Regions from separate parts of the Paenibacillus sp. N3/727 genome, predicted to be linked through region 2. Evidence: riboswitches for the same ligand, from Rfam matches in the RefSeq annotation. Region 2 holds a riboswitch; the other holds the start of a gene.
What was found. Region 2 has a riboswitch for glycine ahead of MNQ98_RS09920 (alanine/glycine:cation symporter family protein). Riboswitches for the same ligand answer to the same signal wherever they lie in the genome.

Region 1 (16,431 bases), 1.6 Mb from region 2:
TGCTGTCATGTGGCCGCAACAGCCTGCTGTAATGGCCCTCCATTTCGGAATCGCTCTGCTTGCAGTTGCCAGCAGCATGCTTCTAGTCGTATGGATGTATCAGATGCAAAAAGAAAAAGTGAGCTATCGAGCAGTCCATATTCCAACCCATATTAGAGTCATCGTATGGGGAACATGGGTGCATAGCTGTATCGTCATATATCTTGGCGCGTACATTCGTCATACCAAGTCGGATGCTGGGTGTATGGGGTGGCCGTTGTGCAATGGACAAGTCATTCCTTATATGTACGGCGCGTCAGGGATCGTATTCATTCATCGGGTAGCAGCTGCGCTTCTATTGGTTTTGGCCATTATTCTGTTTATTCTTGTTCGGCGGCACGAAGCGAAGAGTAATCACTCAGAGCTTACATTCTCGACAACCGGCCTGCTTGTTTTTGTGACGGCACAAATTTTCAGTGGAGCATGGCTCACATTCGTCATGAATGATCCAGACGCATATCTGTTTGCCAGTCTCGTTCATAATGTTTTGGCCACCTTCTTATTCAGTATACTGACTACTTTGTCCATTCGGTCGTGCAAGAGGAGACACTTGTAAATCGAAGTGTTCAAGGAAACGGAATAACAATCGCCTTCATTGTGACATTTGTTACAGAAAGTTGAACATGGCCTGTTCTTATTTATGAAAGAGCGGCTGGTGACACTCCACCTGTTCTCTTATACAGTAATTCAGGAATAGCAAGTGGAATGGAGCTGAAGGAAATGAAACGATCTAAAGCGCTGCGATACATGATGTTGTTTGTTATGTCGATCATGACGGTGCTAGCAACAACCGGATGTGCAGAAAAGATCATTGTATTGAATCCCAAGGGGCCTATTGCAGAGCAGCAGCGAGATTTGATGGTGATTACACTTTTGCTGTGCAGTATTGTAATTGTTCCTGTACTCATCCTTACTGCGTTTATTATCTGGCGATACCGTGACAAAAAGGGAAGAAAGGCGCGTTATACACCGAATTGGGAGCACAGCACCAAGCTGGAGCTCATTTGGTGGGGAATACCAATCGTTATTATTTTGGCGTTGGCCGTAATAACCGTAAAAGCTACATATGCATTGGAACCCTCAAAGCCGCTGGCTTCAGATAAGAAGCCTTTGACCGTACAGGTAACTTCCCTCAATTGGAAGTGGTTGTTCCAGTACCCTGAACAGGGGATTGCAACGATAAATGAGTTGAAAATTCCGGAGGACGTGCCGGTTCGGTTTGAAATCACCGCCGACTCTCCAATGAACTCGTTTTGGATTCCACAGCTTGGAGGACAAATGTATGCCATGTCCGGCATGGCGATGAAGCTTCATCTGCAAGCCGATGAGGTGGGGCATTACTGGGGGTCTGGGGCTAATTTCACCGGCACCGAATTTGCTCAGATGTATTTCGATGTAGAAGCGACCACTCAGGAACAATTCGATCAATGGGTGGATGATGTTAAAGCAGGGTCACCGAAGCTAACATTGGACGGATATAAACAGTTGGTTGAGCCCTCGACTTCAGAAGTTCAGACATTTTCCGAGTTTCCTGAAGGGTTGTTCGAGATGACCGTTACGAAATACGGAGCCTCTCACAACCATGGGTTGTCTTCGAAAGAGGCCCAAAAAATCAAGCCAGATGAAGCAAAGTAGGTATATTTGGATCATGAAGTAAGGAGAGATTTGTCCATGTGGGAGAAGGTAAAAGACTTCGCCTCCGAGTTTTTTGTAACGGGCGATCCGTTAATATACGGAGCCGATGTAACTATCGTACTAACCTTGATAGCAATCATATTCGGGTTAACTTATTTTAAGAAATGGAAATGGCTGTGGCGAGAATGGCTCACTACGGTTGACCATAAAAAGATCGGAATCCTGTATATTCTAGCTGCCTTTCTAATGTTGTTCCGTGGGGGAGTTGATGCTCTTCTCATGAGAGCACAACTGGCCATGCCGGGGGTCGATTTCCTGACACCGGATCACTATAATCAGATTTTTACAACGCATGGCGTCATTATGATTCTATTTATGGCCATGCCATTCATGTTCGGTTTGTTCAACATCATGGTACCGCTTCAAATTGGAGCAAGGGATGTTGCGTACCCATTTTTGAACTCGCTAAGCTTCTGGTTGTTCTTCTCAGGTGCGATGTTGTTTAACCTATCATTTGTAATCGGGGGCTCACCCGATGCGGGCTGGCTCGCGTATCCGCCTTATTCTGAGCTTCAATACAACCCTGGAGTTGGGCAGGATTTCTACATTTGGGGTATACAGATCTCAGGTATCGGTAGCTTGATGACCGGGATTAACTTTATTGTAACGATCCTGAAAATGCGGGCGCCAGGAATGAAGTTGATGAAAATGCCGATGTTTTCATGGTCGGTGTTATCCAGCTGTATTGCGATCATCTTTTCGTTTCCAATCTTGACAGCAACTCTGGCGCTGTTGTTCCTAGACCGTTATGCCGGCGCACATTTCTTCACCCTGGATGGCGGCGGAAACCCGATGATGTATATCAACTTGATCTGGATGTGGGGTCATCCTGAGGTTTACATTATTGTACTTCCCGCATTTGGTATCTTCTCTGAAATTGTGTCAACCTTTGCGAAGAAAAAACTGTTTGGATACAAATCCATGGTGTACGCCATGATGATCATCAGCGTATTGTCTTTCCTTGTTTGGGCGCACCATTTCTTTACGATGGGATCAGGAGCTGACGTAAATGCATTCTTTGCGTTAACGACCATGCTTATTGCCATACCAACTGGTGTCAAAGTGTTCAACTGGCTCTTCACCATGTTCAGAGGAAAAATCACGTTTGAAACTCCGATGTTGTGGACGATCGGATTTATCCCGTGCTTTATTGTCGGCGGGCTGACTGGAGTACTTCTGTCGGTTGCACCAGCTGACTTTCAATTCCACAACAGCTACTTCCTGATCGCTCACTTCCATCAGGTCATTATCGGTGGTGTAGTGTTCGGTTATTTTGCCGGGTTGTACTATTGGTGGCCCAAAATGTTCGGCTTTAAGCTGAATGAACGTATCGGAAAATGGGCGTTCTGGGTCTGGAACATCGGATTTTACTTCTGCTTCATGCCACAATATGTTCTCGGTCTCATGGGAATGACCCGCCGCGTCGTCACTTACACCTGGGACAAAGGCTGGTGGGAATTGAACGTCGTTTCAACGATTGGGGCAGTATTGATGGGGATTGCATTTCTGTTCCAGGTGTGGCAGATCGTTGATGGGTTCAAGCATCGCAAAAATAATCTGGATACAACAGGAGATCCGTGGAATGGACGCACACTGGAATGGTCCACCCCATCTCCGGCTCCGGTGTACAATTTCGCGGTCCTACCGCAAGTTACTCAGCAGGATGATTGGTGGGAGCGTAAGCAGCGCAAAGAACAGGGACAATCTGGACCTACTCCGGTTCAAAAATTGGAGCCCATTCATATGCCTAGAAACTCCGGTACTCCTATTATCATGTCGGCTTGCTGGTTCATAGCCGGTTTCGGATTTATATTCCATTGGGAGTGGTTTGTTATAGCTGGTTTGGGTGGAGTAGTCGCTTGTTTACTTTACCATTCCTTCAACTATGATACGGATTATTACATCCCTGTCGATGAAATTGAACGTACAGAAGCCGCCTTAAGGAAGGTGAATATTTAATGGCACAATCCCATTTGCAGGAGTCTCACCATGACCATCCGGATATGGAGGAGGTACGGACATTCGGTTTTTGGATCTATTTAATGACCGATGTTATTATTTTTGGAACTTTATTTGCAACGTATATCGTCCTTCAGCATAACACCGATGGAGGACCGGGAGCTGCCGATCTGTTCCAGATAAACGGTATTATCGCAAGTACTTTCATATTGCTTACGAGCAGTTATACATGTGGACTTGCCGTACTGGCTATGCATAAAAAGAAAGTAAAGGCTCTAATGGGCTGGCTAGGTGTTACTGCATTACTCGGTGCGATTTTCCTAAGTCTAGAAATTACTGAGTTTGTTCACTTGGTGGATCAAGGTGCTACGATTGGCACGAGTGCATTTTTATCAGCGTTCTTCACGCTGGTGGGTACTCACGGTATCCACGTATTGTTTGGATTAGTATGGATTGTCGCTTTAATCATTCAATTGTCAAGAAGAGGTATTACACCGGTGACAACGCGTAAAGTCAATATCATTAGTCTGTTCTGGCATTTCCTTGACGTTGTTTGGATATTTGTGTTCACGATTGTGTACTTGATGGGGGTGAGCTAACATGACGGATTCGAACTCGGCTCATGTACAGGAAGAGCATCATGGTTCCTTTAAATCGTATACGATCGGATTTATTTGCTCCATTATTTTAACGGTGATTCCGATTGCAGTGGTCTTGAATGAATGGCTTCAAGGAACAAGGTTAGCACTCGTGCTGATGATAGCCGCCGTATTGCAGCTGTTCGTTCAACTATTATTCTTCATGCATTTACGTGAGGAAAAGAACCCTCGCTATAATTTGATCTCCTTGATCCTCGGTCTGGTGATTCTGGTCGTTATTGTAGCAGGATCGATATGGATCATGCTTAACAACATGGTGGCGTTATGAAAAAAAAGAGTATGCTGGCGGACTGGCTGCACTTAACCAAGCCACGCATACTTCAGCTTAATCTCATTGCTACATTCGGAGGCTTCTGGCTGGCCTCTGAATGGGTAATAAATGAAAGCTTGTTGCTGTGGACACTGCTCGGTACGGTCCTCACCATGGCATCCGCCTGCGTCGTTAACAATGTGTGGGACTATAAGCTGGATCGCAAGATGAATCGAACGAAAGATAGGCCGCTGGCAGAAGGGCGATTAAAACTGGCATATGTAGTCTTGTACGCCTTTGTGCTCGGTATTGCCGGAGAAACGATATTGTTTTGGAAGGTTAATACGCTTTGTGGCTGGCTCGGGTTGCTCGGCATGTTCGTCTATATTGTTATTTATACGATGTGGCTGAAAAGAACATCGACCTGGAGCACGGCAGTTGGCGGTGTTTCGGGGGCGATGCCGCCCGTTATTGGATACTGTGCGATTACGAATCAACTGGATGCAGGGGCTTTTCTCTTATTCTTATTGTTGTTTTTATGGCAGCCTGCCCATTTCTGGTCACTTGCCATACGCCGTGTTGAAGAGTATAAAGCGGCTGGATATCCACTCTTGCCTGTGAAAAAAGGGATAAGACGCACGAATTTGCAGATGATTCCGTATGTCGTGCTTCTGGTTCCTACCGTTATTCTGATGTATGTATTACAATACTCAGGCGTCATTTTCCTTATCGTATCCTTGATTGGAAGTGTGCTGTGGTTGTGGCATACCGTACGCGGTATAACGAAATCTCAAAATGACCGATGGGCTAAAACGAATTTTTTTATTTCGGTCAATTATTTAATGATTGTGTTCGTCATCATGATCTTGGATACAGCAGGACGGTCATTTTGATACGCTAATGAAACCATTATGAATTTTACGGTTAGGGAGGGTAAGCAGTGACAAGAAAACGCGGCTTAATTATTGCCATATTAGCAGTACTTCTCCTAAGCGCCTGCAACCAGAAAGCGGTGGATGATTCAGCACTACGGGCAACGATTATGTCTCCCGAGGATGAAGAAGCTGTCGCATTGTATAAAAATCAATGTATCTCCTGCCATGCAGTAGATTTAAGTGGCAAAGTGGGGCCGGCCTTGCAAAATATCGGCTCAACAATGACGGAGGAAAAAATCAACGAAATTATTCGGGATGGCTCAAAAGGCATGCCTTCTTTTAAAAAGCTGTTAGAAGATAACGAGATTGAGATTTTAGCTGGGTGGTTGGCTAATATGAAATAAGGGGGAGTATGTTTTGAAAAAGCTTGCTATAGTTACTTTACTCATCATGATCCTTGGAGTGGCAACGGCATGTGGAAATTCCAAGCCAAACCAGTTTAGCATCCCAGTTGAACCATTTGAATATACGAACCAAGATGAGGAAACCGTATCGTTATCGGATCTAAGTGGTAAAGTATGGGTTGCGGACTTTGTCTTTACACATTGTATTACGGTGTGTCCAACAATGACAGCCAATATGGCGGAACTTCAGAAACGATTAAAAAAAGAAGGGGTAGAGGCTGAACTGATTTCATTCTCTGTTGATCCGAAGCGTGATGACCCTGCGGCATTAAAAAGCTATCTAGAGAAGTTTGATGCTGATTTTACGAACTGGCATGCTTTAACTGGTTACGAATACGAAGACATCAAATCGTTTGTTCTGAAATCTTTCAAGACGCCTCTTATCATGGATACTGCTTCAGATCAAGTAATACACGGCACTTCTTTTTACTTGGTTGATCAATCTGGAACGGTCGTCGCAAAGTATGATGGAACTACGGATACTCCATACGACAAAATTATAAAAGATGTGAAAGCTTTACAGAAGTAAAGGACGAGAAGAAGATATACAAAAAAGGTGCATGGTAAAGATTCTTTACGAACATTGAATCGTATCATGCACCTTTTTTTAATTTTCTTTATTAATGACTAAGCGAAGCGCTTCCGCAAATCTGGATATGCCAGTATGAATATCTTCAGTTCTTGCACGGGCATATGTAAGCCTAACGTAACTGGAATCCGATCCATATACACTTCCAGGTACGAAGATTACCCCTCTTTGAATAGCGGCATCCAGTAATTTGGTGTCACTCACCTCAGGTACAATTTTGCACCACAGATGCAGTCCTCCATCAGGAATATGATACTCAACAAGATCTGGCATCTCTTTTTGTATGGCCTCAATGATTAAATCCCGCTTGTAAAGAAGGGTTGACCGCAACCGATCTATATGAGGATCAAAAAACGGTGATTCCAGAAATGTAGCGGCAACCCTTTGCGGTACAACACTAAGCCCAAAATCCATTTGCTGTCTGGCATCAGCCAGTCGTTCGACAACGGAATGAGGAGCTACCATCCATCCAACACGCAAGCCGGATGCGGCAATTTTGGAAAAAGACCCGATATAAAGCACAGACCCGATCGCATCAGCCGATTTTAACGGTGAAGGGGGCGTACCTTTGTATGCAGTCAAGCTAAAAGGGTCATCCTCAACGATGGGTAGTCCGAGTTCGCTTGCAACATCAAGCAATTTTTTTCTTCTCTCTTCAGCAAGTAAAGTACCCGTTGGGTTCTGAAAGTTGGGATTAATAAACACCATTTTGATTTTATGTTTCTTGAATAGAGAACGAATGTCTTCAGGCTGCACACCCCGCTCATCGACGGGAAGCCTGAACAATCGAAGACCAGCAGACTGGAACATGGGCAATGAATAACAGTACGAAGGATCTTCAATGGCGACAGCGTCCCCTGGAGATAACAAACATTGGGTTATCAAGTATAAAGATTGCTGTGAACCGGATGTAATCAGTATTGACGATTCGGTCGTATGGATACCTCGATACTCTTTTAGAAACGATACCAGTGCCTGTCTCAAAGGCATATATCCTTGGGGGTTGTCATAACCCAAATACGACGTATTTTGTTTTTCGTTCATTATTGCATTAATCTCGTCAATGGGTGCCAAGTCTCCGGCGAGTTCACCACTGGCAAAATCTATGATGGATGGATCCTGCTCCAGTGCGACACGAATACGGCGCAAAAAGGGCAGGTTAGGCAAGAAATTACCACCTTCCGCATAACGATGCCAATTCGGTGTATGTTTGGGTGTTGCTCCCCATTTCGTTCTGCTGACCCGGGTACCGCTTCCAGATCGGCTTTCTATGATTCCAAGCGACCGAAGCTCTGCATATGCAAGCACAACGGTGCTGCGATTTACCCCCAGTTGGTCTGCTAATTTTCGTTCGGAAGGAAGCAAACTTCCAGGTGGAAACTCCCCGTAGGATATTCTTTGTTCGAGATCATCTGCGATTTGTTGATAAAGAGGCTGATTGCTTTTGCGATCAGGTTTCCACACATTTTTCATCCTTTCTGTCTGTATGTAGAATGAACAAGCACTGTGATTTTTATCATATCACTATTCGTTTTTTAGAAAAGTCTGAATTTTCATCATATATATGACAAAACTCTATCAATCTGTTGAACATGGATGGGAATATTGTCGAATAAATTGGATGGTTTAATTCATTCAATAATGGACGGTTTGAAATGAGGGTTTGTCATATATCATATACCATAATATCGTTCGAGAAGGGAAGGATGACATGAACAGTCAACATTTTCGCGTAGCCGTTGTACAGGACGCTCCCATTTTGTTTGACAAACAATCCGCCATGGACAAGATTGATGGTCATACTAGAGATGCTGCAGAGAAAGGAGCTGGCCTGGTTGTGTTTCCCGAAGTTTTTTTAGGAGGGTATCCTCGAGGCTTGAGCTTTGGAACCCGTGTCGGAAGCAGAAATGCTGATGGCAGAAAAGACTGGGAACGATATTGGGAAAGCGCAATCGATATTCCTGGAACGGAGACAGACACATTAGGGGAACTTGCTAAGGAAACGGGTGTTTATCTTGTCATCGGAGTAGTTGAAAGAGATCAGGAGTTCAGCAGAGGGACCTTATACAATTCCATGGTATACATCGGACCAGACGGGAAGGTTCTCGGTAAACACCGGAAGCTCGTACCTACGGGTTCGGAGCGCCTGTTGTGGGGACAAGGTGATGGAAGTACTCTTACGGTTATCGATACGCCGTTCGGAAGAATAGGCGGACTCATCTGTTGGGAAAATTATATGCCGCTTGCTCGGACGTCTATGTATGCACAAGGAATAGACATTTACATCGCTCCAACAGCAGATGCTCGTGATACATGGCAGGCAACACTGCGCCATATTGCCTGTGAAGGCCGCTGTTTCGTCATCTCCTGCAATCAGTATTCGACCAAAGACTCATATCCCGCTGATTTAGCTTGTTATGAAGATGTTGAACAAGATCCCGATATTTTAAGCAGAGGGGGAAGTGCTATTGTAAGTCCTCTTGGAGAATATGTCGTTGAACCGTTATATAATGAAAAAGGCATTCTGTTCGCAACGCTGGACCTTTCTCAAATCGTTCAAAGTCGTTATGATTTTGATGTAGTTGGTCACTATAGCCGTCCGGATGTATTTCAGTTAGTAGTTAACCGGAAAAAGCAGGATATTACACAATTCTTATAAATTGAATATTCAAACATTTTTGTTATCTTGCTGGAGTGTTAGGTTTTAAGTTACAATATTTTAATGAACTACGATAAAAGGGGAGGTACATCAAAGTGGATAAAGTATCATCTTCTAAGAAATCGGCCATGGCCTGCCCATCCACCCATAAAACTTTTAGCTTAGCACTCCAAGCACTTGTTGTCCTTGAGAAACACTCAGGCGGTAAATGTTCCAGCGGTGATATCGCAACTCATATGCATACCGATGCGACGCTAATCAGAAGAATTTTAAAGGCGTTGGCCTTAGAACAAATCATCGAATCCCGTGAAGGAAGAGACGGGGGTTACCGTTTAGTTAAGGGTGCAGATAGCATAACGCTTGCTGATATTTATTCGGCGCTCCAGATCCACAACACCATCGCCGACAGCATGTTGGGCGCTGCAAGAGACAACTGCTTAGGTGGGCAGATGAAAAACGCTTTTTCTGATATTTTATCTGAGATTGAGGAAAGCACACTAAATGTACTGAAATCCTATACTATCGCTGACATCGTCGAAAGAACGATGTAACGATGTAACGATGTTGTGTATTGACAAACGAAATATATTTGCATTATACTGTGCAATTATCGGCACAGTATAATCGTGATTTAAACTGTGCATTAATTTGCACAATAATTTTTAAGGAGTGTTCAACCATGTCAACTTTGACACAAAAAGATTTTCTTAGCGTTGTAAGAGAGCGCCATTCTGTACGGCAGTATGATCCATCGGTAAAAATATCGCGGGAAGAGATGCAGGAAATGCTGACGGAAGCCACATCTGCACCGTCCTCAAGCAATCTTCAGCCTTGGCGTTTTCTCGTCATTGATGATCAGGCCTTGAAAGAAAAGCTATATCCAATTGCCAATAACCAGGCACAAGTATTAGATGCATCCGCGGTCATCGCTGTATTAGGTGATATGGAGTGGTATGACAAAGCAGAAGATATTTATACACAATCGCAGGAAGCGGGATATATGACAGAGGAAGTTAAACAAAAAATGATCGCAACTGCGAATCAAGTGTATCGCCATTTGGATGATTCCAAAAAGAGAAGCATTGTCGATATCGATGCAGGTCTAATCTCCATGCAGCTTATGTTAATCGCTCGCGAAAAAGGTTACGATACCGTACCTATGGGAGGATTTAACCGTGATAAATTTAAAGAAGCGTTTAACCTTCCTTCCAACTATGAGAGCATTATGCTGATTGCGATTGGTAAAGCGGCTCAGCCTGCACGCCAAACCGTAAGACTTCCTTTGAATCAGGTGGCTTTTTGGAATGAAATAAACTAACATTTGGTGAATCTATTATCCTGTAGACCGGGTTTCAATCAACGATAACCTCATCAAGCAGAACATGTTGGAGCCTAAAACTAAGCAGGTCACCCAAAGGATGAATCCTCGGGCGACCTGCTTTTACTTTTATCTGTATAATATCTGTTTTATTAGGCTCTTCACTAAAGTTAGTGTTTGAAGATTATTTAATGGAATGGGTTGCAATGATGAAGTTACGGTTATGTCTAACGTCTTAAAGGCCTGCTAGAATGATCAAACATGAAGTGATGAGTAATGTTGTATGTTATACAACATTGGACGAACAGAATGCTTGAACCTACTTATATTGTTGTAAATCCTACAACAATTCCTCTTGGAACGAGTTAAATCTATCCCTATTGTTGTATTACATGCAACAATTGGTCGTTCGTCGTTACGTCACCATATATGGCTGCACTTTATACCACACTAACTGAATCTTGTTGGATTATATGAGTAGACCAGCGCGCGGTTTGGCGTTGCATAACGGCGGTCGCATAGCCCATTGCTCAACCTTCACTAACCGCAAGTACAATTCAAGACCGGCTTACGTGCAGCTGTAGTCTCATCAAGACGTTTCACAACCGTTGTGTAAGGTGCATTGATGACTAGCTCCGGATTTGTTTCAGCTTCCTGTGCGATTTGAATCATTACATCGATAAAACCGTCCAGCGTTTCTTTACTTTCGGTTTCAGTCGGCTCGATCATGATACACTCCTCGACATTCAGCGGGAAGTAAATGGTTGGCGGATGATATCCGAAATCGAGTAATCGTTTCGCAACGTCGAGTGTTCGTACGCCGTATTCCTTCAGCTTTTTACCGGATAATACGAATTCGTGCTTGCATAGACCGGGATAAGCGACTTCGTAATAAGGCGCCAGCCTATGCATCATATAGTTGGCGTTCAAGACCGCAAGCTCCGAAACCCGGCGAAGACCATCCGGCCCGTAACTACGGATGTACGTATAGGCACGTACCAGAATGCCGAAGTTACCGTAAAAAGCTTTCACACGGCCAATCGACTGCGGACGATCGTAATCCCAGTAAAATGTTCCGTCCTGACGTTTGGAAACAATCGGTTTGGGAAGGAAGGGGATCAACTTATCTTTCACCCCGACGGGACCAGCTCCTGGACCACCGCCGCCATGCGGTGTGCTCATCGTCTTGTGCAGATTGAGGTGGACAACGTCAAAGCCCATGTCTCCCGGGCGGGTAATTCCCATGATCGCATTGGAATTCGCTCCGTCATAATAGAGAAGGCCGCCTGCTTCATGTACGATCTCAGCAATTTCCACGATTTGTTCTTCAAACAGACCAAGAGTACTCGGGTTCGTCAGCATCAATGCTGCTGTGTCGCTTCCAACAACAGCTCTGAGAGCATCAAGATCGACCATACCGCGCTCATTGGATTGAATTGTAATCGTATCATATCCTGCCACTGTAGCACTGGCCGGGTTCGTTCCGTGTGAGGAGTCAGGCACGATCACTTTGGTCCGCTGCTCACCGCGGCTCTCGTGATATGCGCGAATCAGCATCAGTCCAGTCCATTCACCGTGAGCGCCAGCCGCTGGCTGCAATGTCACTTGATCCATCCCGGTCAAAGCGGCGAGATCGTCTTGAAGCGTATAGAGCATTTCCAGGGCTCCCTGAATGCTTTCCTCGGGTTGATAAGGATGAATCTTGGCAAATCCGGGAAAGCGGGCCACATCCTCGTTGATTTTTGGGTTGTATTTCATCGTGCAGGAACCAAGCGGATAGAAGCCGTTATCAATGCCGAAGTTACGACGTGACAACTCCGTGTAATGGCGAATGACATCCACTTCGTACACCTCTGGCAGTTCCGCCAGTTTGGAACGCAGCATGCTTTCTGGAATCCATTCTGATACGTCCGTTTCCGGTACGTCACAATCAGGTAAGGAATAGGCCACTCGGCCCGGTTTACTTAGTTCGAAGATCAGCGCTTTTTCCGGTTTCATACGATTGCCTCCAATTCTCCGATGAATCGCTCAATTTCTTCTTTAGTTCGCCGTTCCGTAACGGCGATGAGCATGCGACCCTGCAGCTCCGGATAGGCTAGCCCAAGATCGTAGCCGCCGATGTAACCTGCCTTGAGGAGTTTCGCATTAACTTCTTTTAAATCAACCCCATCTGGCAATTTCACGACAAATTCATTAAAGAATGGCGAAGCGAATTCTATATCTAGGGAGCCTTTCGTGATGCATTCGGAGGCGTAATGCGATTTACGGACATTAAGCAATGCGACCTCCTGCATACCCATCTTTCCAAGGGTAGACATATACACAGAGGCGCAAAGTGCCAATAATGCCTGGTTGGAACAAATGTTCGATGTCGCTTTTTCGCGCCTGATATGCTGCTCACGGGCTTGCAGCGTAAGAACGAAGCCGCGCTTGCCGTCCCGATCCACGGTCTGCCCGACAATCCGGCCTGGAATACGGCGCATCAAGGGATCGGATACCGCGAAGAAACCACAGGTAGGACCGCCAAGCGAAGCTGGTATACCTAGGGGCTGGGCATCGCCGACAACGATGTCTGCACCAAGTTCTCCAGGTGATTCGAGCAAGCCAAGGGAAAGCGGGTTCACACTAAGCACGAGCAGTGATTTTTGGGCATGAACTAGCGGTTCGATAGCTTTTACGTCCTCAATGCATCCGAAGAAGTTCGGAGATTGGATAAGGACTGCAGCCGTATCATCTGTAATAGCAGACGCCAAAGCATCGGTGTCAGTAACGCCGTCTTTGAAACCTACTTCCACAACTTCAAGGCCAAGGCCGTGAGCAGAAGTAAGGACTATTTCCCGAGCTTCCGGATGAACCGTACGGGAAATGACAATCTTCTTGCGCTTCGTAGCGCCTGACGCAAGTGCCGCCGCTTCTGCAAGAGCAGTGGAGCCGTCATACATACTGGCATTGGCTACCTTCATCCCGGTCAGCTCACAGATATAAGATTGAAATTCAAAGATCGCTTGCAGCTCACCCTGACTGACCTCCGCCTGGTAAGGTGTATACGCTGTGTAAAATTCGGATCGTGAAATGACATGATTAAGTACAACAGGAATATGATGATCATACAACCCTGCACCTAGAAAGCTGGTGTAACGTTCAAAATCAGCATTGCGAGCGGCAAGTCCGTTCATATACTTTAGAAGTTCAGGTTCACTTAGTCTTTCGGACATCGGCAGAACTCCGTCGTAACGCACCTCAGCAGGAATATCTGCAAATAGATCCTCAATGGATTCCGCGCCAACGGTGGCAAGCATTTCCGATTGATCCTGCTCAGTCATCGGCAAATAACGATGCTTCATCATAAGGTTTCTCCTTTTTTATAAAATGGCGTCTTTACAACCACCGCTTTCAGTCGTTTGCCGCGAATTTCAATCGAAACCTCAGTTCCTACTGCGGCAAATCTGCTGTCGATCAGCGCAAGTCCGAGATTTCGCTTCGACGTTGGTGACTGTGTACCGCTAGTGATTTCACCGATTAGAGAATTGTCCACATACACCGGGTAATGAGAGCGGGGGATCCCGCGATCAATCAGTTCAACGCCAACGAGCTTGCGCTGTACACCTTCGTTCTTTTGTAGAGCTAATGCATCCCGTCCAATAAAGTTGCCTTTGTCCAGCTTTACGAAGTATCCAAGACCTGCTTCAAGCGGAGAAATGGTGTCTGACAGTTCTTGGCCGTACAGCGCGAGCTTAGCTTCGAATCGAAGAGTATCACGCGCGCCAAGCCCTGCCGGAATCAAACCGTTCGGCTCGCCAGCAGCGAGTAGTTCTTTCCATATGACCGAAGCAGATTCAGCTGGGCAATATATTTCGAAGCCGTCCTCGCCGGTGTAACCGGTACGGGAGAGGAGAACGGAGGTACCGCATACATCCGCGTTTTGAATAAAATGAAAGGAAGGCAGCGTATGAACAGGTTCATCGCTCACCTTAGATAAAATAGCTGCGGCTTCAGGACCCTGCAGGGCAATGAGAGCTGTTTCAGCAGAGATGTTCTGAAGGTCTACACCTTCGATGATATGGTCCTTTAACCACTGTAAATCCTTGTCAATGTTAGATGCATTCACAACTAGCATAAATTGATTATCTGAGAGCTTGTAGACTAGCAGATCGTCCACGGTGCCGCCGTTATCATTGCACATGGGAGCATATTGGGCCTGACCGACAGACAACCGCGAAACATCATTAGTAACCATTTGCTGCAAAAAAACCTCGGCGTTTGGCCCGGTTACCAGAAATTCACCCATATGGGAAACGTCGAACAGACCGGCTTGTCGGCGTACAGCTTCGTGTTCTCGAACAATTCCGTGAAACTGTACAGGCAGCTCCCAGCCTCCAAAATCGATGCAGCGGACGGATGGGAAATCCGAGTAAAGCGGGTAAAGCGGCGTTCGTTGCAATGAACTCATTTTGAGCACCTCTTTAGCATGAAATTGGGACTACACAAAAAAAGACAGGCAAAAGGAATAACATACGCGCAAAGCAAGCTTTGCCGTATCATTGTCCTTCTGCTCTGTCCTTTGTACCTGAGAGTTACCTCTACACAAATTATGTAAGCAAGATATGAAGCGCGTGTGAGTTTCCCCTTTGGTGATCCTAAATGTATCAGGATTCTCTCCAGAGGTGCGTCCAGTAAAAGTCCTTTTGCCTGAGAGATTCACCGTTGTTTCGGTTTACTCCTTCGGCGTTACCCGTTAGTCGGTAATCTCTCCCAATACCTTCATCCGCTTATTCAGCTCTATTATGCTTTTTGTTCTTCACATCATTATAACCGTCGGTCTCTGTAACGTGTCAACCTTTAGTTCGTCAAAAAAATATTATTTTTGTCAGCTATATTGACATGATCTGCTAAGTGCTTTATCCTGTGGAAGAAATCAACCAAATTACATATGTGGATGACGATGGACGGGAGAGACCGCAGCGCCAATAAAGGCGGCGGCACCGAAGGAGCAATTCGTTACACCTGCCGGTTAACGAGTAATCTCTCAGGTAAAAGTACCGCTATCTGACGCAACTCTGGAGAGAGCGTAAGCCGCCAAAGGGGAAACGAAGGGCCGTCTAGAAACGGTCATTCATAAACTCTCAGGTACCGAGGACAGAGAAGAGGCGAGAGTCTTTTCCTGTCCTTTTTTATTTTGTTTGAATCCATTTCATATTAAGAAAAGAGGAAATTCAAATGAGTGAAATCAGAGAGCAATTGGTGTACAGTGAAGATCATGAATGGGCGTTGAAGGTGGAAGGCAACATCGTACGTATTGGAATTACCGATCATGCACAATGCCAACTGGGTGATATTGTTTTTGTGGAGCTGCCGGAGGCTGGATCAGACGTATCTGCAGGGGATAGCATAGGATCAATTGAATCTGTAAAGACGGTATCAGAGCTTTATTGTCCGGTATCCGGTAAAATAACCAAGTTGAATGGAGATCTTGAGGCGCAGCCGGAGCTGGTGAACAGTGAACCGTACGAAGGCGGTTGGATTGTTGAGATCGAAGTTGAGGGCGATCTGGAGGAAGCGCTTGCTAAACTGCTTACTGCGGAAGCATATCGGGCTAAGGTGGATTAATTTAATTTTTGAAATTTTAAAAATTTAGATATATTATGAAAAGAGCTCGTTATTGAGCGTTGTCCACGATGAAGATCGTGGACTTTTTCTCGAAGAAACGCTTTTCGTCCTTAAGTAGGATGACACCAAAGGCGTTTCTTTTTGCTGGGTGGATGATACAATTTTTTGAACTGGTAGATGACCCATGCTAGAATTAACAAATGATGGATGAGTGAGTTGATAGATTCCTTTATTAAAGAGGTGCAAATATGATAGAAGAGTTATCTGATTATCTTCAGGAATGTGAGATTGAAGTTGTAGCGGTTGAAAACGTATCG
Region 2 (16,431 bases):
ATCCGAGATCGGTTGAGCCAATTCGCGCAGTGGTTGAACGGCTTTTTCTCCATCGGCTTTATCACCTGAGTACAAACCGGCTATAATAATGACTCGTTTATTGTGCAACGACTCGGGTACACCCGGAACGGCAGGCATTTGAACGGTCATCATATTAAACGACACTTCGTCGGGAGCTGTTCGTAAAAAAGCTTGCGCATTATGCAAAACTTGTTTTGCATCCTTGTAATCGTACATGACGTCAACTGCCAGAACTTCAGGTCCAATCGGATACAATTGAAATTCAAATGAGGTGACAACACCGAAGTTGCCTCCGCCACCACGTATAGCCCAATACAGATCGGGATGTTCCTGTTCGCTGACCTGAATCGTTTCGCCTTCGGCCGTAACGATATGGGCCGATACGATATTGTCGCTCGTTAGGCCGTATTTACCTCTTAAGTAACCGATCCCGCCGCATAAAGCGAGCCCGGCGATGCCTGTTTCCGTAACGGTTCCCGTTGGCGTCGCCAAGCCGAACTTTTGCGTTTCCGCATCAACTTCGCCCAGCGTTGCTCCGGCTTCTACAATCGCGATGTGTCGCTTTGTATCGACGGTCACCTTGCGCATATCGGATAAATCTATCATGATGCCGTGATCGCATACCGCCGTTCCGGCCACGTGATGACCGCCGCCACGGATCGATACCGTGAAGCCTTTTTCTTTAGCAAATTTTACGGCAGCGACAACATCGGAAACGGATTTGCAAACCAAAATCGCCGCCGGATGTTTATCTACGGAGGTGTTCCAAACCTTTCTTCTTTCGTTGTAGCCTTCCTCGCCCGGTACAATGAGACGTCCGTTCACATTAGCCTTTAATTGCTCGAACAATTGAGATCCCTCCTGGTATTGTGGATTGTCCACCACTCTTTTCAGACTCGATCGTTATCGTCGTAGATGGAACTGTGTTCATTGTAGGTTACATAACATACATAGTCAATATAAATATATATTATGTATCGGATGTATTTTCAATACTATGCCACTTAATAGTTGAGGACTTCTCAAGCAGTGCCGCAGCGATCGAACTACTGGCGACGAACGTTGTACCTGCTATATGACGAGAGACTGCCCGGATCAGAGGCATCATAATCCAATGCGGTTGGGATGTATACCAGATGAATAAAGATGTATATTGACAAATCAGAATGCTGGCACCATACTTATTAATCATATTTATATATAAAGTTTAAAAATATGATTAATAAGTTACTGGCACGTGCAATTCTTGCTGCATGTCCGGGACGATTCCGATGAGGTGAAGGTGAGATAATGACAGAGAACCTGGAGTTATATGATGTTACTATTTTGGGAGGTGGCCCTGCGGGGATGTACACTGCTTTCTACAGCGGGGTACGTGAATTAAAGACGAAGGTGATCGACGCCCAGCACCAATTGGGAGGCACACTGTTGTATTATTTAGACAAGATGGTGTGGGATGTAGGTGGAATACCACCAATAACAGGTAAACAGCTGACTGAGCATTTGATCCAGCAGGTGAATACATTTGAACCGACCATTGTGTTGGGGCAAGAAATTGACGATTTGGAGCGAAGGGATGACAGTACTTTTGTACTTACCTCCACAGCCGGAGATCGGCATTGGACGCGAACTATTATTATGGCGATTGGCTTTGGCGGATTGCGCAAGTCGGTTAAGATCGAGATCGACGGGGCAGAACGCTACGAAAATACGAATTTATATTATTCGGTACATAATCTGGAAGACTTTCGGGGCAAGCGGGTATTGATCTCCGGAGGCGGTGATTCGGCTGTTGATTGGGCGAATGAGTTGGAACCGATTGCGGCGAGTGTGACGTTGGTTCATCGGCGTGACCAATTCAAGGGGCTTGAGCGAAGCGTATCAAACATGAAAGCTTCTTCCGTGTCGATTCGGACGCCTTATCGGGTGGAGGGGTTTCATAGTGAAGACGGAGTGTCGATTCAGCAGGTCAATATATGCCATGCAGAATCGGGGGAGAGTGAGCAGCTGCATGTGGATGCGGTGATTGTATGTCATGGGGTGACATATGAGTATGGACGGATTCGGGAATGGGGACTCGGCATTGGCAAATGGAATCTTGACGTAACCGATAAAATGGAAACGGCGATTCCCGGCATTTTCGCTGTGGGCGATTTCGTTCATTATGGGAGCAAAGTCATGCTTATTGCCGGGGCGTTCAATGATGCAGTGCTGGCCCTAAACAGTGCGAAGCTGTATATCGAGCCAAATGCGGAGAAGATGGCCAGAATATCGTCCGAAAACACCCGATTCAATGAATTAAACCGGCAGTTAGGCGTAGTTGACGATGACGAGTAAAAAGGGAACTAAGCCATCCCTTTAATACCACTGGCGCCTGCGAGCATTGACACGTTGCAAGGGATGGAATTATAATGGTCGTAGCAACTATCATCATGTCAATTATCATGGAGGCTTCCATTGGAATTAGAAAAATATATAGGCGTTATTGTACACCGGGCTGATCTGAAGTTGAATAACTATTATCAAAAAGTAGTTAACCCCTTTGATATTACAGTCGACCAATGGGAAATACTGGTCATCCTTTGGGAAAGGGAGGGAATTACTCAAAAAGAGCTTGCCGAAAGATTGTACAAGGATCAGACGAACATTGCCCGTATGCTGTTCAAGCTGGAGAAGAAAGGTTTTATTTATCGTGTGACGCATGAGACGGATCGGAGATCTCTACGCGTATATTTGACCGATAAAGGACAAGAGATTAAAGACGAAATTCTTGCTCCTTCGATTGAAGCGTACAAAAAAACGATTGAAGGATTAACAGAAGAAGAAGTTGAGACTTTCCGGAGGATACTTTCTGTCATGTACGACAATGTTAAAGATCTCTAGAGGAGGTCAGGGAATATAGTTGTCATGACCATTATGATCAAAGCTAGTATATAATAAGAAGTTGTGGAGAGTGATACGATGGAAACAAATCATACTAAAGCCGGAATTTTTGACGTTCCGTACCGAGCGTTGACAATTGGTATTATTCTTGCCGTAACAACTGTAGCATTTGAAGGGCTGGCCATTACGACGATTGCTCCTAATGTGGCGCAGCATTTGAACGGTCTGCATTTATATGGATGGATATTCAGCTCTTTTTTATTGTCGCAAATCGTTGGTTCCATGATCATCGGACAGCAGATTAACAAACTAGGCGTGTATACCTCATTTATCGTATCAATTCTCATCTTTGTGATCGGTATAACGGTTGCGGGGACTTCCGTGAATATGCCCATGTTAATCGCAGGGAGAGCGTTTCAAGGTTTTGGCGCTGGCGCTATTATAACCTGTGTTTACTACAGCATTACATTAAGTTATCCCGACGCGCTCAGAACGAAAATACTTGCTGCATTTTCAAGCGCTTATATTATGCCGGCATTAATCGGTCCTTATTTGGCAGGACTTCTGGCGGAATTTTTCTCGTGGAGAGTTGTATTCTGGTTTGTTCTTCCGTTGATCGCTTTAGCCGTCATGCTGACTCTTCCTTCATTCCGTAAGCTTCAGCTTCAGGCAAGCGTGAATAACACAACGATTAAAAAAGGCTTTTCCAAAGAAGTGTATGCGATTATATTAACTGTCGGTACGGGATTGCTGCTAACCGGGTTAGGTTGGATATCCGAATGGAAAGGAATTGTGCTGACGATTGCAGGAGTTCTCATCATGATTAAACCTTTGCGCAAGTTATTGCCAGAAGGTAGCTTTACTGTTAAAAAGGGTTTGCCGGCAACTATCGTTACAAGAGGGTTATATGTTGCGTGCTACATTGCTACGGAAAGCTACGTTGTGTTGGCGCTAACCGAAGTGAAGGGGTTTTCTGCAGATCTTGCAGGGTTGATTGTTGCTGCTGGTGCATTAAGCTGGTCCACCGCAGCTTGGCTGCAATCCCGGTTTGATGAAAGAGACGGCGGCACAGGCAGGAGAAAACGAGTAATTACCGGTATCGGTATCATGATCGTTGGAATCGCGTTAGTTATCGCTTCAATCAGGCTTCCAGACGGCGGACTCGTATATGCTTTGATTTCGCAGCTATTCACAGGATTCGGCATCGGCCTGGCCAATCCGACAACAGGCGCAATCGCACTGCAGCATGCCCGGGCAGGCGAAGAAGGGGAAGTTTCCGCCGTTATTCAATTCATTGATGCATTTAGTCCGGGACTAAGCATCGGGATCGGCGGAGCTTTAATAGCGATCAGCGAAACGTTTAAGTGGGGCATTTTTACGGGGGTTATGCTGGCATTGTCGATTCAACTGCTTTTTATCATCATAAGTTTTGTCATTTCCTTCCGCATACAAAAAGAAAAGCCTGCTAAACAGTCTTCGTTTCCATTGACGTAATGGGTCTGTAGAATCGTTATTGATAGGAAGAAGGCCATAGAAGATCTGAAAGAAGTCGAATTGTTGGAAGACTTTTGTTAGAACCCATTGTTAAATAAATGGGTTCTTTTTCTGCGTTTTAGTTCAATACGAGTCAACTAGCTTTATTGAAGAAAACCTCGTCAAAACTAGCACTAACGTGCAAAAAATTTATAAACTTTAATTATTAATACTGATATCTTAAAATTAGCGTAATTGTAAAAATGGATATAAAGATAAGTGTGGGATTGAATTGGAGCCTTAAACGAAGGAGAGATTTCAATGAAAAATATCTTTCTAGTTAGACATTGCAAGGCTAAAGGGCAAGAGCCAACAGCCGAATTAACGATTGAAGGCGTAGAGCAATCCCATCAACTTGCCGGTCTTTTGCAGAGTAAAGGTATTGATTTAATCATAACGAGCCCTTATAAACGAGCTATTGAATCTATATTACCATTATGCAATAAATTGGACCTGAGATATACGGTCGATAATAGACTTGAAGAACGAGTTTTAAGTTCGAAGAATCTGGATAACTGGATGGAACTCTTAAAGGAAACATATGAGAACCTAGAAATAGTTTATGAAGGAGGAGAATCATCCAGAGAAGCAATGAATAGAGGAATGGAAGTAATTAACGAAATTATGAACGGACCATACCAAAATGTAGTGGTAGTAACTCATGGTGCATTAATGTCTTTGATATTAAAGTATTTTAATAATTCTATAGGATATGAAGAATGGAGTAAATTAACAAACCCTGATATTTATCTAATAAGTAATGAAAACAAGGAATATGAAGTGGGTCGAATTTGGATGTAGACTTAGTAAGCAGCAGCAAATAACATGTATTCACACTGCATCACTGTCGCTGAAGGAAGTTATCAGAAAAACGGATTTTAAAAGAAAGGTGAGAAGTATGAATGTAGGACGAATTGTACATGTATTTAATGATAACTCTAGGAAAGAACCTTTTTCTAATCATGAGACTCGGACAATTGTAGTCAGTATTTTTTATCCTGCTGAAGTTGAAAACGCATATAATAATGAAACAAATTATGTGGAGTTATTTGAGCCATGTACAGAGAATGCACTCAGCGTTCTAAAAGACATGGGAGTCGACATTGACTATTTTAGAAGTATTAAAACACAAATACATAACAATGCTAAACCGAATCTAACTTTAAATAACTATCCAGTTGTTCTATATGCCCCGGCTTTTGGGGTTGTTAGGGATATGTACACCTATCACATACAACAATTGGTGGATTACGGGTTTATCGTAGTATCTATTGGTTCAACATATGAATCAATCTTTTCAATTTTTCCTGAGGGGCGTTTTGTTAAACAAGCGGAAAAAATATCGCAGATTAATGGTACAGATTTTCAATTTTGGAGAGAACTATTGGAGACAAGAATTGAAGATATTTTGTACGTGATGAATCACTTTGAGGAATTACAGTCTCAATTATCATCCAAACCATTTGATTTTGGAAACATTGGAATCGTGGGGCATTCGCTAGGTGGTGCTGCTGCTTTTGAAGCAGCTAGAAGAGGCACTAGAATCAAAGCAGGTGTAATGTTGGATGCTAGCTTCCACCTTTTGAACTTAAATGAGAATGTAAAGATAAATACACCTTTCTTAATTATGAGACAAGAAAAGTGTACGCATGATGAATTACGCAATGAATTTTCTGAAGGTATTATTACCCCCTTTGTTGATGGATTTGAAAGGCTTTATACTCTTTTGTCAGGCTATAAATCATTCGTTAAAGTTCAAGGAGCGCACCATATGACATTTAGTGATGTACCGATGCATTATAAAGAAGAGAAAATATCTGAGAAACATAAGACCATTAGCAATTATGCAACTAGTTTCTTAAGTGAGTTTATCCAAAACAAGACAGAGACTTATCAAAGTTTACTAGGTAGCATGCAATTTAATAAAATCGTTGAGATTAATAAAAAAGGAGAACCTATTTGATAGTGAACAGGAAGACGACATTACCTGTTTACATCGTATTCGCACTGCAATACTAACACTTCTGGGTTTGCCAGAGACATTTTGATGAAGCGGTAATTGTTAAGGCGGAGGTGTTTAAGAGCATGTTGAAGGCATCTCAAGATAGCACATAATCATATAACAACGATTTTTCGCTGCGATCTGAAATTCCTTGATCTACCTGAGGATCTTCGAGAAAAGGATTACCATTAACTATCAATTGTGATATCGTGAAATTAGTATAACTGTAAAATGGAGGCAGCAACCATGGTGACAATTGAGGATTTTATGAAATTAGATATACGTGTCGGTACTGTTATTAAAGCAGAGCCGTTCCCAGAAGCTCGAAAACCTGCAATAAAATTAGAAATCGATTTTGGTGAGATGGGGATTAAATGCTCTTCTGCTCAAATTACACAAAGATATGAACCAGAACAACTAATTGGACGTCAAGTAATCGCTGTAATGAATTTTCCTGTTAGACGTATCGCCGGTTTTAAATCGGAGGTGTTGGTCATCGGCGGTGTTCCTGCAGAGGGTGATGTGGTACTCCTAAAACCAGATGAACCTGTTAAAAACGGTACACCTATTGCATAAGACATTAGTGAATATTTAGTTTGGGCCAAGTGTTCGTAACACTTGGTCTTTATTACATAATTGTAAACGAGTTGATTTAATGGAACAAATGAATAATGAGAATCTTACATCATGGATTAATAAAATGGCAGGGTCAGCTGAGCAGGTCAGTTCGGTTTGTACAGGCTCACTTCTTAGTTAAAGCAAGCTTGTTAGAACAAGTGAGTGATTCAAAAAGATACAAAGGAGAGATTAAAATAATATTTTCAAAAGACTATATCTTTCAAAGATATGATACAGATAGAGAAAAGATTTCTGAGATGTTGATTGCCATGAGCAGAAATAATCGAACTTTTGAATCACTGAATGAAAGCGAGAGGACGCTCTCATTAGCTTGCAGGCTTGATGGAGAAGTTGGTAATGGTGGATTGTCACAGTACTTTTTAAATAGTGAAGGTGTATACATTGAAGAGACAATTAAATGTTTACAATCTCTTAATGCACATGAACATAGAAAAATATTTGATCAAGCTAGTACGGTATATTTATCAAATGAGGATGAAGAAACGAAATATAAATATTGGTCAGATTTAACTGAGCAGTATGATCGGATTGATTATAATTTAATATACAAGTTATTGATTGAATTTGTAAGAAACCATTGGAACGATTTTGAATAGTGATTTTTATGAAGAGGGAACATTTCAGCTCGGAATACAAGTGCTCAATCATGTGAAGTTAATAAAAATACGAAATTAGGAGGGGAGTTCAGTGCCAAGTCATGATGAAATATATAAGGATCTATCTTTTTCATATGAGGATATGGTTAGTCGGCAGCCTGATTTAACGGAGTATATTAAAGAAATTAGGTCATATAAAGGACTGGATGTTTTAGATCTGGGGGCCGGATCAGGAAGGCTTTCAAGCTTTATAGCCCTGGAAGCTAACTCACTAGTTTGTACAGATATCTCTGAATCCATGTTAGAGCTTTTAGACAAAAAATTAATTACTAATAGCTTGTCTCGTAATTGGACAACCGTTGTAGCAGATCATCGAAAGCTTCCAATCGACGATGCATCAATTGATTTCATTGTATCTGGTTGGAGCATTAGTTACTTAACTAACACGGGCAATATTGATTGGAAAGAGAACCTAGAGTTAATCGTTTCTGAACTTATGCGTGTCTTGAAACCTGCAGGGACACCCAATCCACCTAAGTTTTTAACAGAATATTATTCGCTTCTTGAGAGCAAATATGGTTTTTCACATCGCTGGATAAGGACAGATTATCAATTTGCAAATACAACAGAAGCTAAAGAAAATATGGAGTTTTTCTTTGGCTCGGATATTTCAAGAAAGATCGATGAAAACCAGTGGTCAACCGTACCTGAATGTGCAGGAATATGGTGGAAGCATGTGTGAACGTTGATCAGCCAGGGAGGATTATATGAAAATCTCAATTAGTTTGACTGACCAGTCTACAAAATTTATTGTAAACAACTTGTACCCGCTATACTTACATGATTTATCTGAAATATGGGAATGGAAACCGAATATATATGGTGTATATGAAGATGATGATACATTGACGTTGAATGAGCAAAACAAAGTTTTCGATGTCTGGTGGGAGAATCCATCTGTACTATTCCCGTATTTAGTTAGAGTAGATGATATCCCGGCAGGATTTGCGTTTGTAGCAACTCCGCCTTATACGCCTCATGGCAGTGAATTTTACATGAATGAGTTTTTTATGTTGAGGCCATTCCGTGGGAAAGGTATTGCTGAAGCTGCAGCGGTACAAGTATTTAATCGACATAAAGGGTCTTGGGAACTGCAAACCAACCCGACAGAAACCAATAAGAGAGCTCAATCATTTTGGAGAAAAACAATTCAGAATTATACTTCTGAATCACACCAAGAGGAGTTTGCCAATACAGAGAATGACGGATTCAAGATCATTTTTAAATTTAATAATAGTCAATTTATAGACACGTAGATATTAATATAAAGGTGTATTGCCATAGAGAACATCCTTGCGGAATCGCAGATGGTTCTCTATAATAGATAAACAACTTCATAACTGGATGAAGTTTACGGGAGACAGGCAACGGCTTGGCCGAAGGGGCAAAACTCTCAGGCGTTTGCATCATTCTCAAAGGATTGAAGCAAACAGGACCGTAGACGGACAGAACTCTGGAGAGACTCCACTGATGTGGGGCACCGAAGGGGCAAGACGTGTCAATACACGTTAAAACTCTCAGGTAAAAGGACAGGGATTGCAGATGTTATGCAACATTATTCGAATTTGTGATTATAATCACTTATCGTTTTATTTGCTTTTCTGCAAAAATGTCCCCAGAGTCAAATCTATCGATTTGACTCTTTTTTCGTGTCGTGAGACACATCGATATCGATACTGAAGAGGGGAAGAGGAATGTACATGTTAGAACAATGGTTAGACAGTGTGAATCATTTTGTATGGGGGCTGCCGCTTCTTGTATTGTTGGTGGGGACGGGGATATTTTTCACATTCCGCCTCGGTTTGCTACAAGTTTTTCGTCTGCCGCTGGCACTCAAGCTCATATTCACCGCAAAAAATGAAGGGCAAGGAGACGTAACTAGCTTTGGCGCGCTTGCTACCGCCCTGGCTGCCACCATTGGAACGGGGAACATTGTCGGTGTAGCGACGGCTATTCAAATGGGCGGCCCGGGAGCGCTGTTCTGGATGTGGATGGCTGCTTTTTTTGGCATGGCAACCAAATACGCCGAAGGTGTGCTGGCCGTAAAGTACCGGAAGATAGACGAGAATGGGCAAGTATCGGGTGGGCCGATGTATTATATTGAACAAGGCTTGGGTGTAAGATATAAACCGCTGGCTGTGTTTTTCGCTGTGAGTGGGGTATTGGTCGCATTTTTCGGGATTGGCACCTTCCCGCAAGTCAATGCCATTGTAACGTCTACGCAGTCAAGTTTGGGTATTCCAGTCGCTGCAACTGCAGCAGTAGTGACCGCTTTGACGGCATTGGTGACCGTTGGAGGGCTCAAGAATATTACAAGGGTGACCACGAAAGTTGTGCCCATCATGGCCATTGTCTATGTGGTAACAAGCTGCATCGTGCTTATTGCTTTCGCTGACAAGATTCCATACGCTCTGTCGCTCGTATTTCAGAGCGCGTTCAATCCGACTGCGGCAGGCGGCGGATTTCTCGGCGCTACTATTATGCTGGCTATTCGCAACGGCATTGCAAGAGGTGTATTTTCAAATGAATCCGGACTTGGCAGCGCGCCGATTGCGGCCGCTGCGGCCAAGGTGAAATGGCCTGCGGAGCAGGGGCTTGTGTCGATGACGGGCACTTTTATAGATACGATTATTATTTGCACACTGACCGGATTGACTCTGATTGTAACCGGTGCATGGAATGGGGCTGCGGAAGGAGCGGAAATGACACAAGCGGCGTTTGATGCGGCAATACCCTTTGGTTCCTTAATTCTTATGTTTTGCCTCATTTTATTTGCGTTTACGACGATTCTAGGCTGGAATTATTACGGCGAACGCTGCATCGTATACTTATTTGGCGTTAAATCAATCCTGCCTTACCGCATCGTGTTTATCGTTCTGGTCGGAGCGGGCGCGTTTATCAAGCTACAAGCGATCTGGCTGCTCGCGGATATTGTGAATGGACTGATGGCATTGCCGAACCTAGTTGCCCTGCTTGGTTTGTCTGGGGTGGTTGTGACTGAAACGCGTCTTTATCTACGGCATATGAAACAGCAATAATATTTGCTGAGATCATGATGGATTTTTCAAAACGGTATAGTCGTTTATGTGAAGAGTGAACAAGATATTGCATTTCCGCTTTTGGGCTTACGCCCCTTGCTCAACAGATGTATAATCAAGGAAGATGATCCAGACAACATGCGACCTGACCTAAGATAGGAGATATCTAAGGGCGGGTCGTCTTTTTTTAAATGGTGTGTCGTCAATATAAAGGTGGAAAGCTATGAAGAAAAAGACAAGAAGAATGATTATAGATAAAAAAGAATATGTATATGTTTTGAATCAAAAATATAACGAAAAACGAAGCCATATCATGCTAAAGGTATCTCTAAAAGATAAGAAAAATCTAACATTAACATTCTTTTTTAGCACCTGGGATGATCCTGTTACTGGAAGTCCATTATTAGTAGGCGTTGATTTGAAAAATAATGAAACAAATATCGTAGAAACTTTTAATTAGGTTTCCGAAAAGAATTTTCACACTTCAAGGAATGTGTAAGGCGTAGCCCAGTGAGTAAGTGGGAGATGAATTTAGACATTTTTGTGAGAATAGGGCAGTCATACAATATTACGGTTGAAGTTTGGAATCACGATAAAGACCATATTCATGTGATGTTCAAAGCACATCCCAATAGTGAATTGTCAAAATTCCTAAATGCGTATAAAAGTGCTAGTTCTCGATTGATAAAACGTGACTTTCCCATTGTTCGCAAAAAGCTTTGGAAGGAGATGTTTTGGTCAAGAAGTTTCTGTTTGATTACAACAGGCGGCGCATCCATAGAAACGATTAAACAGTATATTGAAAACCAGGGCAGAAAGTAGGTGTAGGTAATGTTAAAAGCATACAAGTATCGTATTTATCCGAATGCGGAACAGCGGATATTTTTCGCAAAAACATTTGGCTGTGTACGCTTTGTGTATAACAAAATGCTTGCTGATCGAATCAATTCTTATCAAGAATTTCAAAAAAGCGTGGATAAGTCCATCAAGTATCCTACACCGGCACAATACAAAACAGAATTTCCATTTCTCAAAGAAGTGGATAGCCTTGCTTTAGCTAATGCACAAATGAATCTAAATAAGGCATACGCTAATTTCTTTCGAGATAAATCTGTGGGATTCCCAAAGTTCAAAAGCAAGAAAGACAACCATAAGAGCTACACGACTAACAACCAAAAGGGAACGGTGAGCATTGGCGGTGGATACTTGAAGATTCCAAAGCTCAAGACGCTAATTAAGATCAATCAACATCGTCAATTCCAAGGGTTGATTAAATCTGTTACCGTTTCTCAAACACCGAGCAATAAGTATTTCATCTCTATCTTGGTCGAGGAGAATGAACAATTGTTCCCTAGGCTAGACACTAGTGTAGGGATAGATGTTGGACTCAAGGACTTTGCCATTCTGTCGAACGGATCGAAATATGAGAATCCAAAGTGGTTTCGCAAAGTTGAACAGCGTTTAGCCTTCTTGCAACGATCGCTGTCTCGTAAAAAGAAAGGCTCAGCAAACCGCAACAAGATGAGGCTTAAGGTTGCCAAGCTTCATGAAAAGATCAATAATCAGCGAAATGACTATCTCCATAAGGTAAGCCATGAGATCACAAACGACAACCAAGTAATGGTGATCGAAGACTTGCGTGTGAGGAATATGCTACAAAACCGCAAATTATCTAAAGCGATCAGCGAGGTATCTTGGGTAAAGTTCAGAACGATGCTTGAGTACAAAGCTCAATGGAAAGGTCGTGACATCATCGTTGCGCCTAAGAATTATGCGAGTAGTCAGCTTTGTTCAAACTGCGGATACCAAAACAAAGAAGTCAAAAACGTAAACTTGCGTGAATGGGATTGTCCATCTTGTAACGCACATCACGACAGAGACTTCAATGCAAGTCTGAATCTGCTTAAACTAGCCAACTAATTGGCATTGATCTTCGGGGCAGGAACTGCCCTTAGAGCTTGGTGAATTCATTTGGCTAATAGAAGCAAATGTTACCCAAGAAGCTCCCACTTCAACGAGCGTCAGTGAGTAAGTGGTGAGTAGTTCACTTTACATCATCCAAAAATATACGGCTTAAAAAATGGATGGACTGGAGAAAACGTAATCGAATTTCAAAATGGACTAGAAATTATGAGCGAAATGGGCTATGACATTGCTTGGCTTATTAGCTGAGTACTAATTAAGAGAATTTGGTGGTGTTTCCATGAAGGTATGGATAAAACATCAAGATCCAAACAACAAGTACGGAGCTAAGTTTACTTTAGGCGATAGAGATACACTTTTGCCTGAGACTGCGATTATTTCAGTAACACGGGGAGAAAGATTCAATATTTTCAGAATTATCATAAATGGAATTGTTAATGAATTTGTAATGAAACAACTAACTAAGAATGAAAAATTATTATATGCCGAACTCTCAGGACAACTTCAGGGTGGAATTGGTCAAACCGTTACCGTGTGGAAAGATGGGAGCTCGATGAATAATTTTAGAACCAAAGGAGCGCATAAATTTGCAACCCAATTTTTTGCATGGGTTTTTTATGGAGGTAAGGTGCAAGCCTATTTCTTAACCTGGAAAATTTCAAATCAGATTCCTATGGATCATGAAATCGAAGAAACGATTAAGAAATATGGTAGACATTTTGATGGAGGAAAACTGATCAGACAAGCTCAAAAACCTCCAAAATAACAAATTAATCGAAGGGAATGATCGTGAATTAAAGTAGGAGGAACAAAAGATGAAAGTCAAAGCAATTAATCATTTATGTTTTTCCGTTTCGAATTTAGAAACGTCCATTGATTTTTATACCCATGTGTTTGAAGCAAAGCTATTAGTAAAGGGAAGAAGGCTAGCTTATTTTGATTTAAACGGCTTATGGGTTGCCCTAAACCAAGAGGATATCGACCGGAGTCAGAATCAAAGGACATATACGCATATTGCCTTCACGATTGAAGAGAAAGACTTTGATCTATTATTAAATAGATTGAAAGATTTGCGTGTGGATATATTGCCAGGGAGAGATCGAGATGAAAAGGATAAAAAATCGATTTATTTCTTGGATCCTGATGGTCATATGTTTGAGTTTCATACAGGGCATCTAAAAGATCGGTTAGATTATTATAAGACCGATAAAGAGCATATGGAATTTCATGAATGATCAAGGCAATGTAGGTTCAGTATTCATACCTCAAAATCTAAATATCATGCTTCAAAGGAGTCGGTATAAATGTATTACAAACAACTATTTACAAGACTTAATATAGAAGTACCTAATGATTTCATAGAGATTTTGGAGTTACATAAAGAAAAACAAAACGCTAATGAGTTTGCATTAAGAGTAATGGATTCAGATGAGGTCATAGAACTTATTGAGTTTTTATCTGATATTGAAGTGTATCAAAATATAATCCCTTTATGGACTGATGACAACTCTAATTATGTCGGCGTTTTTTATCAATGCCCATTAAAGCACAGGGTTTGTTATATCGACCATGAAGAAACTGATATTTCACCAAGCTTCAGAAGTGTAAGCTCATTTATTCGTTCCATTGAACAAGATCCTGATCTTGATTGGAGAGAACTAAAAAAAGAGTACCCCGTAGAAACAGAAAGCAGCATTCAAGATCTTGAAGATGATCAGAAAAGCATTGATGAGTTAAACCATTTATTGAATTCCAATGATCTTGATGACGATCTCAGATGTCAGCTTCTTTTTTCAATTATGGCTTTAACACCAAAAATGCATCTCGATTCATTGGTCAAATATTTAGATGATGAGGATATGTACGTACAGGAAAGAGCTTGTGAAATTCTAGGATATCACAGATATATTCCAGCTAAAGATAAGTTAATTGAGGTTTCGGAATCTGGAATGCATAATGGGAAACAAGCAGCGAAAAGAGCTCTGTCAAGACTTCGAGGGTGAGGGTTCGTAAGGCTAATGAATTATCGCTAACAAACTGAATAAAAGGAGCTTGCTAAATGTCTGATTATTATTGGGACAAGCAGATCGAATATCTCAGAAAAACTCGTTGGTTATACTACAATGATGATTATCTGGACTTCTTGGTTAAGGGAGTTTGGAAGATCGACAAGCCTGTAAAAATCATTGATTATGGATGTGGCTACGGATTTCTAGGACTTAAGCTCCTTCCACTGCTACCTGAAGGGTCCACCTACACGGGGATTGACAAGGGTACTGACTTAATCAATCAAGCAAAAGAAATATTTCTAAACCTGCCTTATTCCACTGAATTTAAAGTAGTCGATATAGAAGAAATGGATGCCCAGCCAATGTATGACATAGCTATTTGTCATGCATTTTTATTACATATGACTGATTCTAGGAAAATTGTTCAAAAGATGATCGACCATGTCTTACATCACGGTAAAGTGATTTGTTTTGAACCTCATTGGATTGCAAATTCGTCGAATTATTATGTTGATGGTCTTGATCAGTCCCAATACATACGGTTAGGGATATTACAAAAATTGTTTGAAGAAGATTCTAGACGAAATGGTAAAGACGGAAACATCGGAATGCAACTGCCAGTCATCCTAAGTCAATTGGGATTAAACAATGTAGAGTGCAGAGTGAGCGATAGAGTTAACTTCTTAGACCAAAACATGGACTTAAAAAACAAGGAAAAACTTTTTGATTCTTTACGAGAAGAAGGGTTAGGAAAAGAACCTGAATGTTTGAAGGATACGTTAAATAACTTAATGAGTAGGGGATTAACACACCAAGAAGCCTCGGATCAGCATGCGGCTGAATTACTGTTTTCTAGAGAATTTGGACCTCAATCTTGGCTAACCTATGCTCCAAACATGAAAATATCTTTTGGAACAGTAAAGAGATAGGGAGAGTTGTACAAAAACACTCATAAACATCATGTAACATGGTTTTTACGCTGTCTTGCGGGCGATCTTAGGTTTGCCTGAGGATATTAGTGAAGGGATCAGGTATGACAATAATTTATAAAGAGCTTGTTCCTAGCGGAGAAGATTTTATTAAGCTGAAATATTGATGGTACAGCTTTTTGCAGCTAAAGGTAAAAATTCTTATTATAAGAAATTTGGTTTTGAGGATCGACTTGACGACGCACCAGGGATGAGATGGCAATATCGAAATATTTTTTGAAATGATGATCGGAGGTTTTTATTTTGCTAATTTCAAATATGAACCCTGAGAAATTAATGAAAGAACAAATTACCAAGTTGGTCTTTGGTGATGCTTCCGAAATGGATAATGGCACTCTTCATGGAGATTGTATATTTGTTTTTGGCGGGATGAATGTTGACAGAGTGTTGAAAGCGGTTGAGTTATATAAGAATGGTCGGGCACCGTTGATTTTGTTTACTGGGGGAGATAGATTCGGTCAAAGAACCCTCCATGAGTCTATATTTATGCGGGATGAGGCCATTAAACTTGGAGTGCCTGCTGAATCAATCCTTATAGAACAAGTATCAAACCATACTAAAGAGAATATTTTGGCTTCACTTATGGTACTTGATCGTGCTGTAGGATTAGAAAAAATAAATCGTTTATTGTTAGTTAGCGCTCCAGGGCATATGCGTCGATGTCTTTTAATGTTAAAGACGTTTATGCCTCCATGGTATGAATATGTATGGTGTCCAGATGATCGGAAGTTAGGACAG

Region 1: linked by a shared signal. The riboswitch ahead of gcvT (glycine cleavage system aminomethyltransferase GcvT) and the one ahead of MNQ98_RS09920 (alanine/glycine:cation symporter family protein) in region 2 are both predicted to bind glycine.

What each region holds. Positions count from the first base shown of each region.
Region 1 covers NZ_CP093336.1:3,870,880-3,887,310, reverse strand. Annotated here, with positions in the region: gene MNQ98_RS17740 (COX15/CtaA family protein) at 1-595, shown strand, start outside; gene cyoA (ubiquinol oxidase subunit II) at 760-1,674, shown strand; gene MNQ98_RS17730 (cbb3-type cytochrome c oxidase subunit I) at 1,711-3,693, shown strand; gene cyoC (cytochrome o ubiquinol oxidase subunit III) at 3,693-4,292, shown strand; gene cyoD (cytochrome o ubiquinol oxidase subunit IV) at 4,294-4,620, shown strand; gene cyoE (heme o synthase) at 4,632-5,495, shown strand; gene MNQ98_RS17710 (c-type cytochrome) at 5,543-5,881, shown strand; gene MNQ98_RS17705 (SCO family protein) at 5,895-6,470, shown strand; gene pdxR (MocR-like pyridoxine biosynthesis transcription factor PdxR) at 6,549-7,994, opposite strand; gene MNQ98_RS17695 (carbon-nitrogen hydrolase family protein) at 8,242-9,189, shown strand; gene MNQ98_RS17690 (RrF2 family transcriptional regulator) at 9,285-9,740, shown strand; gene MNQ98_RS17685 (nitroreductase family protein) at 9,869-10,507, shown strand; gene gcvPB (aminomethyl-transferring glycine dehydrogenase subunit GcvPB) at 11,048-12,505, opposite strand; gene gcvPA (aminomethyl-transferring glycine dehydrogenase subunit GcvPA) at 12,502-13,851, opposite strand; gene gcvT (glycine cleavage system aminomethyltransferase GcvT) at 13,851-14,957, opposite strand; glycine riboswitch at 15,060-15,171, opposite strand; glycine riboswitch at 15,175-15,272, opposite strand; glycine riboswitch at 15,444-15,559, shown strand; gene gcvH (glycine cleavage system protein GcvH) at 15,725-16,114, shown strand; gene MNQ98_RS17660 (DUF4253 domain-containing protein) at 16,363-16,431, shown strand, end outside.
Region 2 covers NZ_CP093336.1:2,238,605-2,255,035, forward strand. Annotated here, with positions in the region: gene MNQ98_RS09870 (FAD-binding oxidoreductase) at 1-870, opposite strand, end outside; gene MNQ98_RS09875 (NAD(P)/FAD-dependent oxidoreductase) at 1,312-2,358, shown strand; gene MNQ98_RS09880 (MarR family winged helix-turn-helix transcriptional regulator) at 2,479-2,904, shown strand; gene MNQ98_RS09885 (MFS transporter) at 2,983-4,398, shown strand; gene MNQ98_RS09890 (histidine phosphatase family protein) at 4,699-5,238, shown strand; gene MNQ98_RS09895 (alpha/beta hydrolase family protein) at 5,336-6,400, shown strand; gene csaA (chaperone CsaA) at 6,686-7,015, shown strand; gene MNQ98_RS09905 (DMP19 family protein) at 7,111-7,674, shown strand; gene MNQ98_RS09910 (class I SAM-dependent methyltransferase) at 7,766-8,416, shown strand; gene MNQ98_RS09915 (GNAT family N-acetyltransferase) at 8,442-8,990, shown strand; glycine riboswitch at 9,178-9,277, shown strand; gene MNQ98_RS09920 (alanine/glycine:cation symporter family protein) at 9,429-10,772, shown strand; gene MNQ98_RS09925 (hypothetical protein) at 10,996-11,232, shown strand; partial or broken gene tnpA (IS200/IS605 family transposase) at 11,307-11,594, shown strand; gene tnpB (IS200/IS605 family element RNA-guided endonuclease TnpB) at 11,604-12,692, shown strand; gene MNQ98_RS09940 (hypothetical protein) at 12,976-13,461, shown strand; gene fosB (metallothiol transferase FosB) at 13,511-13,930, shown strand; gene MNQ98_RS09950 (HEAT repeat domain-containing protein) at 14,000-14,698, shown strand; gene MNQ98_RS09955 (class I SAM-dependent methyltransferase) at 14,755-15,633, shown strand; gene MNQ98_RS09960 (YdcF family protein) at 15,937-16,431, shown strand, end outside.